2 regions of the Pseudomonas sp. PS02288 genome follow, and region 1 is predicted to be linked to the other one. Evidence: riboswitches for the same ligand, from Rfam matches in the RefSeq annotation. Region 1 holds a riboswitch; the other holds the start of a gene.
The links. A riboswitch is a leader RNA that binds a small molecule or an ion and turns the genes downstream of it on or off. The one in region 1 is predicted to bind cobalamin.
Positions count from the first base shown of each region.

Region 1 (4,327 bases):
GCTGCAGCCCCAGCGGTTGCCGCCGATGCTGACCACCGGTCTGGCGGCCATCAGTTGCTGCAGGCGCGGGTGCCGCGAATAGGCGGACTTGGCGTAACCGTCGTCGACCAGCAGGTCGGCGGTGACGAACACGTCTGGCGGCCGGGCGATGAGCTCCTCGAGGGCATAGCGGCCCCAGCCGGAGCGGCCGAGGTCGGCCATGTGGTTGCGCACGCCGACCGCCTGGAAGACGTTGTCGACGTAGGTGTTGGCGCCGGCGCTGCCGCCGTTGGCGCGCAGGTAGAGCGCGCTGAACGGGCGCGGATGTTGGCGCAGCCGCGCCAGGCGGGCCTGCACGTCGGCCACCAGCGCGGCGCCGGCCTCCTCGCGACCGATCTGCGCGGCGACGAAGCGGGTGCTGTCGAAAATCTGCTGCCAGGTGGTCGGGTACGGCAGCACCACGGTGCGGATGCCGTGGCGGGCCAGCAGCTCGGCGCGGTTGTGCGTCTGCCAGCGTCGCGAGGCGAGCACGATGTCCGGGTGCAGGGCGATGATTTCCTCGGCGCCGGCATCGTTGGCCGGAAAGCGCCGCGCCCGCTCGGGCATCGACGACACCCGCGCGTCCTGGCTCTTGCGCGACACCGAGAGCAGTTGCTCCGGGGCCGCCAGGCTCAGTGCCAACATGTCCGCGCAGAGGTTGGTCGAGACCACCGTCGGCAACGGGGCCGCGCCGGCCAGCGGCGCGAGCCCGAGCAGCAGCCAGGCCAGCAGGCGCGCCGCCGCATGGGCGCCGCCCGCAGGATGGATACGCGCCATCGCCGCAGACCGACGCACTCGCCGAACCGCCCAGTTGCGCATCAGAAATCGATACCCGCCTGGCCTTTCACGCCGGCGTTGTAGGCGTGTTTGACGTCGCGGATCTCGCTCACCGTGTCGGCCAGCTCGATCAGCTCGGGCTTGGCCGCGCGGCCGGTGATGATCACGCTCTGGCTGGCCGGGCGCGCACGGATGGCGTCGAGCACCATCTCCAGGTCGAGGTAGTTGTACTTGAGCATGTAGGTCAGCTCGTCGAGCAGCACCAGGTTCAGCCGCGGGTCGGCGAGCATGCGCGAGGCGTGGGTCCAGGCCTCGTCGGCGGCGAGCTTGTCGGCGTCCCAGTTCTGCGTGTTCCAGGTGAAGCCGGTGGCCATCGCGTGATACTCCACCAGCGGCGCGTTCTGCCGCAGGTAGGTGACTTCGCCCGAAGCCTGGGTGCCCTTGATGAACTGCACCACGCCGGCCCGATGGCCGTAGCCGAGCGCGCGGTACAGGGTGCCGAAGCCGGAGGTGCTCTTGCCCTTGCCGTTGCCGGTGATCAGCACGACGATGCCGCGCTCCACCTGGGCGCGCTCGATGCCGGCGTCGACCACCTCCTTCTTGCGCTTCATCCGCTCGGCGTGGTTCTGCTTCTTCTGTTCGTCGATCATCGCTGCACACTCCAGGCCCATGCGCCGCCGCGCGGGCGGGCAGGATTCGATGGCACGAACCACGGGCAGGGACGCGATGCGCAGGCATCGCGCGCAGGTGACGAGACTGAGGAAGGCTGCGCGAGGCAGACGACAGCACCGGCAACCACCCACACCCCGGGGTACGTACCTTGTTCTCGAATCAGGCCGGTCTTCTGGCTCGCCTTCATCCGATCACCGCGCCTTCCCGACCGGAGTCAGTGGCATCGTGCGGTTTCGTCAGGCTCTACAGCAGCGGGGGCTGCGCCGGAATGCTCGAAGGGTTTACCCCCGAGGTCACCGGACTTCCCGTTTCAGCCCCTCGCGCGGTCGCGCTCGGGGCACCTGTTCGTTGGCCGGCAGGGTAGCCTTTCGCCGGGGCCGGGGCAATCGCACGAACGCCGGCCCGGTTGACGAGGCACCACCTTCGTGATGAGGTGGCGCGTGTTTTTCAGGTGTCTCGTGTCAACGCCACGAGGTTAAACGGGAAGCCGGTGGGTCCGATCCAGGCGATCGAGCGAGTCCGGCGCTGCCCCCGCAACGGTAAGCGAGCGAAGCCTTCGGCATACCACTGGACCGCGATCCGGGAAGGTGAAGACTTCAGGCCTGTACGCCACGTACAGGCCGCCTCGCCAGCCCGGAGACCGGCCTGGAATCCCTTTGGCAACCCGCGGTGGGCGGGACGCGCCGGAAACAGGCCCGCTTCACCGCGTGTGCGATTGCCGCATTCACGCGCCCCGCCTGCCCGTCTTGCGTCCTTCCACGCGTGCCGATCACTCGACTCATTGGAAGGTCTTCATCATGACAAGCCGCACGCTGCCCTCCAGCACCGCCGTTACGCTCCCCCTCTCGCAACGCCTGACGCTGGCCGTCGGCAGCATCCTGATCGGCGCCGCGCTGATCTACTTCGCCGGGTTCTCGCACATGGAGCTGGTGCACAACGCCGCCCACGACACCCGCCACAGTGCCGCCTTCCCCTGCCACTGAGGAGCGAACCGATGATCAAGCGCATCGCACAGACGGCGGGCTTCTCCGGGCTGCTGGCGGCCATTTTCCTGACCCTGCTGCAGAGCTTTTGGGTCAGCCCGCTGATCCTGAAGGCGGAAACCTACGAAAACGCCGGCGCCAGCGCGCAGGCCGAGCACAGCCACGAAGCCGGCGCAGCGGCCCATGAGCACGGCGGCGAAGCCTGGAGCCCGGAAGACGGCCTGCAGCGCACCCTGTTCACCGGCCTCGGCAACCTGGTCGTGGCGGTCGGTTTTGCCCTGATGCTCGCCGGCCTCTACACCCTGCGCGCACCCGGCAGGACCTGGCAGGGCCTGCTCTGGGGCCTGGGCGGTTTCGCCGTGTTCAACCTGGCGCCGTCCCTCGGCCTGCCGCCGGAAGTGCCGGGCACCGCGGCCGCCGACCTGCTGCTGCGCCAGTACTGGTGGATCGGCACGGCGCTGGCCACCGCGGCCGGTCTGGGGCTGATAGCCTTCGGCCGCAACTGGGCGCTGCGCATCCTTGGTCTGGCGTTACTGCTGGTGCCGCACCTGATCGGCGCGCCGCAGCCGGACGTCCACCAAAGCCTGGCGCCCGAAGCCCTGGCACAGGAGTTCATCTACGCCTCCCTGCTGACCAACGCCCTGTTCTGGGCCGCCCTCGGCCTCGCCAGCGCCTGGTTCTTCAGCCGCGCCAGGCGCAGCGTCTGATACAGCCGGCAGATTGCTCCAAGGCGCACCCCGAGTTTCACTTGCCTCGTAGGGTGCGCATGCGCACCACAATCGCCGCCAAGGTACGCGCGGTGCCCCTACAGCAGTCGACGCAGGCAATAGAGGCTCTCGTCGACCTTGCCGCGGTTTTCGGCGATGACGATCTCACCACCCAGCGCCCGCAACCGCGCATTGAAATCGCTGGCATAGAGCCGCTTCAGCCAGCCCTGGCAGTCCATCCCCGTCCCCTCCAGCCACGCCTGCAGCGCCGGCAGCGAGAACGCCCAGTAGCCCGCCTCGCAGGCAAAACCTCGCGCCTGCAACTGCGCGATCAGCACGGCATCGCCTTGCAGCACCCGCACGCAACCCGCGTAGAAAGTCTCCACTGCCTTGCTCATCAAGACTCCGCGCTCATGAAATTCGGGTGAACTTTCGATGAAAGTGACGGGCAATGCCAGGCATGTCACACGACGGCAACTTGGCGCTGTTTGACTGGCGTTCACTTTCATAAGAGACATGATCGCCATGGCCGAAGAAATCACCCTGGCGCGGCTGCTCAAGGCAGTGTCACCGCTCGGGCCGCAGATGAGCATCAGCGCGGTTGCCGACCGCCTGCTGACCAGCGAGTACAAGTCGTTTCTGTCGCTGCCGATCGTCGATCAGGACGAGCGCCCGCTGGGCCTGGTCAGCCGCTACGGGCTGCAGGACATCTTCATGCAGCGCTTTGGTCGCGACCTCTGGGGCCGCCGTCCGGTGCTCGACGTGATGAATCCGGCGCCGCTGCTGGTCAGCCTCGAACTGGATCTCGAAGAAGCGGCGCGGCAGATCACCAGCCAGTTGCACTACCCGATCACCGAAGACTTCATCCTCGTCGATGGCGAGGGCCGCTACCGGGGGCTGGGCACGGTGCTCGACCTGCTCAAGGCGATGGACGACCGCATCGCCCAGCGCAATCAGGTACTGCACCGGGCGCTGGTCGAACTCAAGGAATCCCAGGCGCAGCTGGTGCAGTCGGAGAAGATGGCCTCGCTCGGACAGATGGTCGCCGGCGTCGCCCACGAGCTGAACACCCCGCTGGGCTATGTGAAGAACAACGTCCAGCTGATCAACGAGCTGAGCGAGCCACTGCTGCGCCTGGCCGCCAGCCAGGCCGAGCTGGCCGACTGCCTG
Region 1 is NZ_JASCPA010000071.1:6,784-11,110, reverse strand. It holds gene QMX85_RS20945 (ABC transporter substrate-binding protein) at 1-795, opposite strand, end outside; gene cobO (cob(I)yrinic acid a,c-diamide adenosyltransferase) at 837-1,442, opposite strand; cobalamin riboswitch at 1,612-1,827, opposite strand; cobalamin riboswitch at 1,900-2,131, shown strand; gene QMX85_RS20935 (CbtB domain-containing protein) at 2,265-2,450, shown strand; gene QMX85_RS20930 (CbtA family protein) at 2,462-3,157, shown strand; gene QMX85_RS20925 (hypothetical protein) at 3,256-3,555, opposite strand; gene QMX85_RS20920 (ATP-binding protein) at 3,743-4,327, shown strand, end outside.

Region 2 (4,327 bases), on a different contig from region 1:
GAGCGTGCCGCCGCTCAGGCACAGCGCCGCACTCGGCATGCCCGCGCCCACCGCGCCGGGATTGCGCAACGCCAGCGCCTTGGCCCGCGACAGTCCTTGCTGCAGCAAGCCGGCGGCGTCGCGCTGCTTGGCGCTGTTGCTCCAGGAAATCGTCATCGGGATCGCCGCCATCAGCAGGATCAGCATGACGGCGAGGCTGATCATCACTTCCACTAGCGTGAAACCCCCGGCGTCCTGCCTCATTGCCATCCCGTGAAGCTCCCGCAGTTGGATACGCTGCGCTCGTTGAGATTGGTCAGGCTGATGGTGCAGCCGCTCAGGTTGCTGCTGGTGCCGGTGGCCGTCACGGTATAGGTGGTGGACGTGGCGGTACTCAGGGTATAGCTGAAGTCGCTGGCCTGCGCCGGGGTCCAGCCGGTGAACAGCGCCTTGGTCTCGGCGGTGTTCGAGGTCGTGCTGGTGGGATAGGTCAGCTGGCGCTGAAAGTGGTTTTCCAGGTTCAGGCTGAGCGCCACCAGGTCGGCCTGCGCGGTCCTGATCTTGCTCTTGGTGATATAGCTGGTGTAGCTGGGCAGGGCGATGCCGGCGAGGATCGCCACGATGACCAGGGTGATCATCACCTCGATCAGGGTAAAGCCCGAGTGCGCGCCACGGCGGACAGCCGCGTGCCGCGCACCGGTTTTCGCGAAGGAGAGGATTGCCCGGGGGCAGCGAGCGGCACCGACAATCCGTGCAGGGTTGGTTAGCAGGTGGTTATTCATAAGCCAATCGACCCCCCTTCCCGGCAAAAGGTTGCCTGGGAATTCGTCTTTGAGAAGTAAGCCGTTATTTTTGCTGAATTAGATTTTTTTCAACGGCGGACGGCGGCTTCAACGAAGCGGCAGGAACGGCCCTGAAGCGGGCTTTTTCGGCAGTATGGCGTCTAGCATGAAGGCACGGGGCCAGCGTCTTGGGAGTTTCCCCGGCGTCTTTTCCTGCCGCTGCCGGCCCAGGTCAAATTTTGTCATTTCATGCGGCTGGCAATGTGCGGGGACTGCTGGCAGATTGTCGGTCGCTGTCAGGCCGTCATCCGATCAGGACTTCATGAGCAATTCCTCCCGCCGCACCTTCTGCTACGCCAGTCTGCTGATTCTGGGCATCGCCCTGATTCTCGTCCTGCCGCTCAAACTGTTGCCGAGCCTGCTCGCCGGGCTGCTGGTATTCGAACTGGTGAACAGCCTGGCGCCGCTGTTGCAACGCCTGTTCGCTGGTCATCTCGGGCGTCTGCTGACGGTCGGGCTGCTCGGCGTCATGGTCGTCGGGGTGCTGACGCTGGCGTTCGCCAGCGCGTTCTCCTTCGCCCTGCTGGAACTGAACAATCCGGGACAGATGCTCGGCAAGCTGATGGGCGTGGTCGACCGCGTGCGCGAGCAGGTGCCCGAGGGGCTGGTGGCCTACCTGCCGGCCAACGTCGACGACGTCCGCCTGACCCTGCACGACTGGCTGCGCCGTCACGTCGGCGAGCTGCAACTGCTCGGCAAGGGCGCGGCGCATCTGTTCGTCACCGTGCTGATCGGCATGATCCTCGGCGCCGTGGTCGCGCTGCAGCGCCTGCCCGATCCGCAGACGCTCAAGCCGCTGGCAGGCGAGCTGCTGGTGCGGGTGACGCGGTTCACCGCGGCGTTCCGCAACATCGTCTTCGCCCAGTTCAAGATTTCCCTGCTCAACACGGCGTTCACCGGGGTCTTCCTGATGGGTGTGCTGCCGCTGTTCGGCATTCACCTGCCGCTGACCAAGACGCTGATCGTGCTGACCTTCGTCGTCGGGCTGCTGCCGGTGATCGGCAACCTGATCTCCAACACCGCGATCTTCATCGTCGGTTTCTCGCTGTCGCTCTGGGTCGCCGTGGGCGCGCTGGCGTACCTGATCCTGATCCACAAGGTCGAGTACTTCCTCAATGCGCGGATCGTCGGCGGGCAGATCAACGCCAAGGCCTGGGAGCTGCTCCTGGCGATGCTGGTGTTCGAGGCCGCCTTCGGCATCGCCGGACTGGTCGCCGCGCCGGTCTATTACGCCTACCTGAAGAGCGAGATGAAGGCCCAGGACTGGGTCTGACAGGCGCCGCTCTAGGGCCCGCAGTTCCTGTAGGTGGTGACGAAGAAGCCGGCCGAAGCCGCTCCGTAGGCTACCCGCGCGACCACATCCCGCCTCCGGGCCGACGCAGCGTCCTTGTTTTCCTCGAGGGCGCCGACTAAGGTGCGCGACGTTTTCATTTCCGCCGAGGTACGCGGGCCACAGGGCCGGCGTTAATCGGGAAGCCGGTGCGCCCCAGTCTTACTGGGCAAACCCGGCGCTGCCCCCGCAACGGTAATCGACCGCGATCCGCCCGGATCGCACTCCGCTCAACGGCCACTGTGCGCATGCATGGGAAGGCGAGCGCGAGCCGCGTCGAGAGCCCGGAGACCGGCCACGGCGGAATGCCACTGGTGTTGCGGAGGGCGACACCATCAGGCGTCGGCCCGCGCACGAAACGGCCCGCGTCTGCCTGCCCTCCTCGAACGTCTCGCCGACCTTGAGGATTTCCCATGACGCTTTCCCGCCTCGCCTTGACCCTGGCCCTGCTGCCGACCCTGCCGGCCCTGGCCGAAACCCCGTCGCAGGACGACGCGCTGAAACTCGACGAACTGCTGGTCACCGCCAATCGCAGCGTCGAGGCGCGCAGCCAGAGCTCCGCCGCCAGCACCGTGTTCACCCGCGCCGACATCGAGCGGCTGCAGGCAAGCGACGTACTGGACCTGCTGCGTCATGCTCCGGGTGTGAGTATCGCGCGCAATGGTGGGCCGGGCAGCCTGTCCGGGCTGTTTATGCGGGGCACGAGCAGCGCTCAGACCTTGGTCCTAGTGGACGGCGTACGCATCTCCAGCGCCTCCAGTGGCACCAGTGCATTGGAGAACCTGAATCTCAACCAGATCGAACGTGTGGAGGTGGTGCGAGGGGGCCGCTCCGCACTGTACGGCGCAGACGCGATTGGGGGCGTGGTGCAGATATTTACCCGTCGAGGAGATGCTGGACTGACCCCACGCCTTCACTTCGGGATTGGCAGCCATGGCACCTTCGAGCGCAGCCTGGGCATCGCGGGCGGAGATGAGGAAACCCGCTTCGACCTCAGTGCATCCCTTGGCGAGACCGTGGGCACTCAGCGAACCGACCTTCCCGGAAGCGATGACAGTGCCTACCGCAACAGGGCATTCAGCCTGAGCCTGTCACATCGTTTCAGCGATACGTTGAACGGAGGTATCAGCCTGCTGCGCCAGAGTGGCCAGAGTGAATACGACAACTCCGATTACCCGACCACCCCGGCGGATACCGATTTTGAGCTTTCCAGCGGTAGCGCATTTCTCGAAGCAGAAATGAACGATCAATGGAGTGGTCGTGTTGAACTAGGGCACGCCGAAGACAGGCAGACCTCTCATGCGTCCTATGGAAACTCGGTCTACAACACCTATCGCGACCAGGCATCCTGGGTGAACCAGTTCGAACTCACCGACGCCCAGCGACTCCAGCTGGGAGCCGATTGGTATGAGGACCGGCTAAACAGCGACAACGCTTTTATCAAGGATTCGCGTTGGAACCACGGCTTCTTTGTTCTGCATCGCATCGAGACCGGCAGCTTCTCTACCGAACTGGGTGCACGCTACGACGATAATCAGGCCTATGGCAGCCATACCAGTTGGAACGGCGCATTCACTTATCATTTAAATCCCGACAACGACCTGATCGCGTCTTATAGCGAAGCATTCCGCGCGCCGACCTTCAACGATCTGTACGACCCCTTTGGCGGGGGCAACCTTGATCTTGATCCTGAAAAGGCACGTAGCTTCGAGCTGCAGTGGCGCAGCCAGCTGGCCAAAGCCACGCGCCTTGAATTGTCGCTATACCGCACCACCATCGATGATGCGATCGTGGGGTATCCGCCGATGAACATAGACAAGGCTCGCATCCATGGTTTCGAGGCGAGCCTTGCGCAGGACTTTTTTGGCTGGCAGGCCCAGGCTAGCTTCACTCTGGTGGACGCCCGCAACGCCAGCAGTGGGAGCAGTGCTGGTAACCGCCTGCCACGCCGCCCTGAGAACAGTTTCAAGCTCGACCTGGACCGCCGCTTCGGCGACTACAGCGTCGGTGCCAGTTGGCAACTGATCGGCCATACGTGGAACGACGTGGCAAACGATCAGGAGATCGCAGGGTATGGACTGCTTGACCTGCGCAGCGCTTGGCAAGCGCGCCCGGATCTAAGGTTTGATCTAAAGATCGACAACCTGCTTGACCATAATTACTACCAGACCCTTGG
Region 2 is NZ_JASCPA010000021.1:7,655-11,981, reverse strand. It holds gene QMX85_RS10525 (prepilin-type N-terminal cleavage/methylation domain-containing protein) at 1-243, opposite strand, end outside; gene QMX85_RS10520 (type IV pilin protein) at 240-698, opposite strand; gene QMX85_RS10515 (hypothetical protein) at 1,084-2,094, shown strand; cobalamin riboswitch at 2,244-2,466, shown strand; gene QMX85_RS10510 (TonB-dependent receptor) at 2,565-4,327, shown strand, end outside.
Region 2: linked by a shared signal. The riboswitch ahead of QMX85_RS10510 (TonB-dependent receptor) and the one ahead of QMX85_RS20935 (CbtB domain-containing protein) in region 1 are both predicted to bind cobalamin.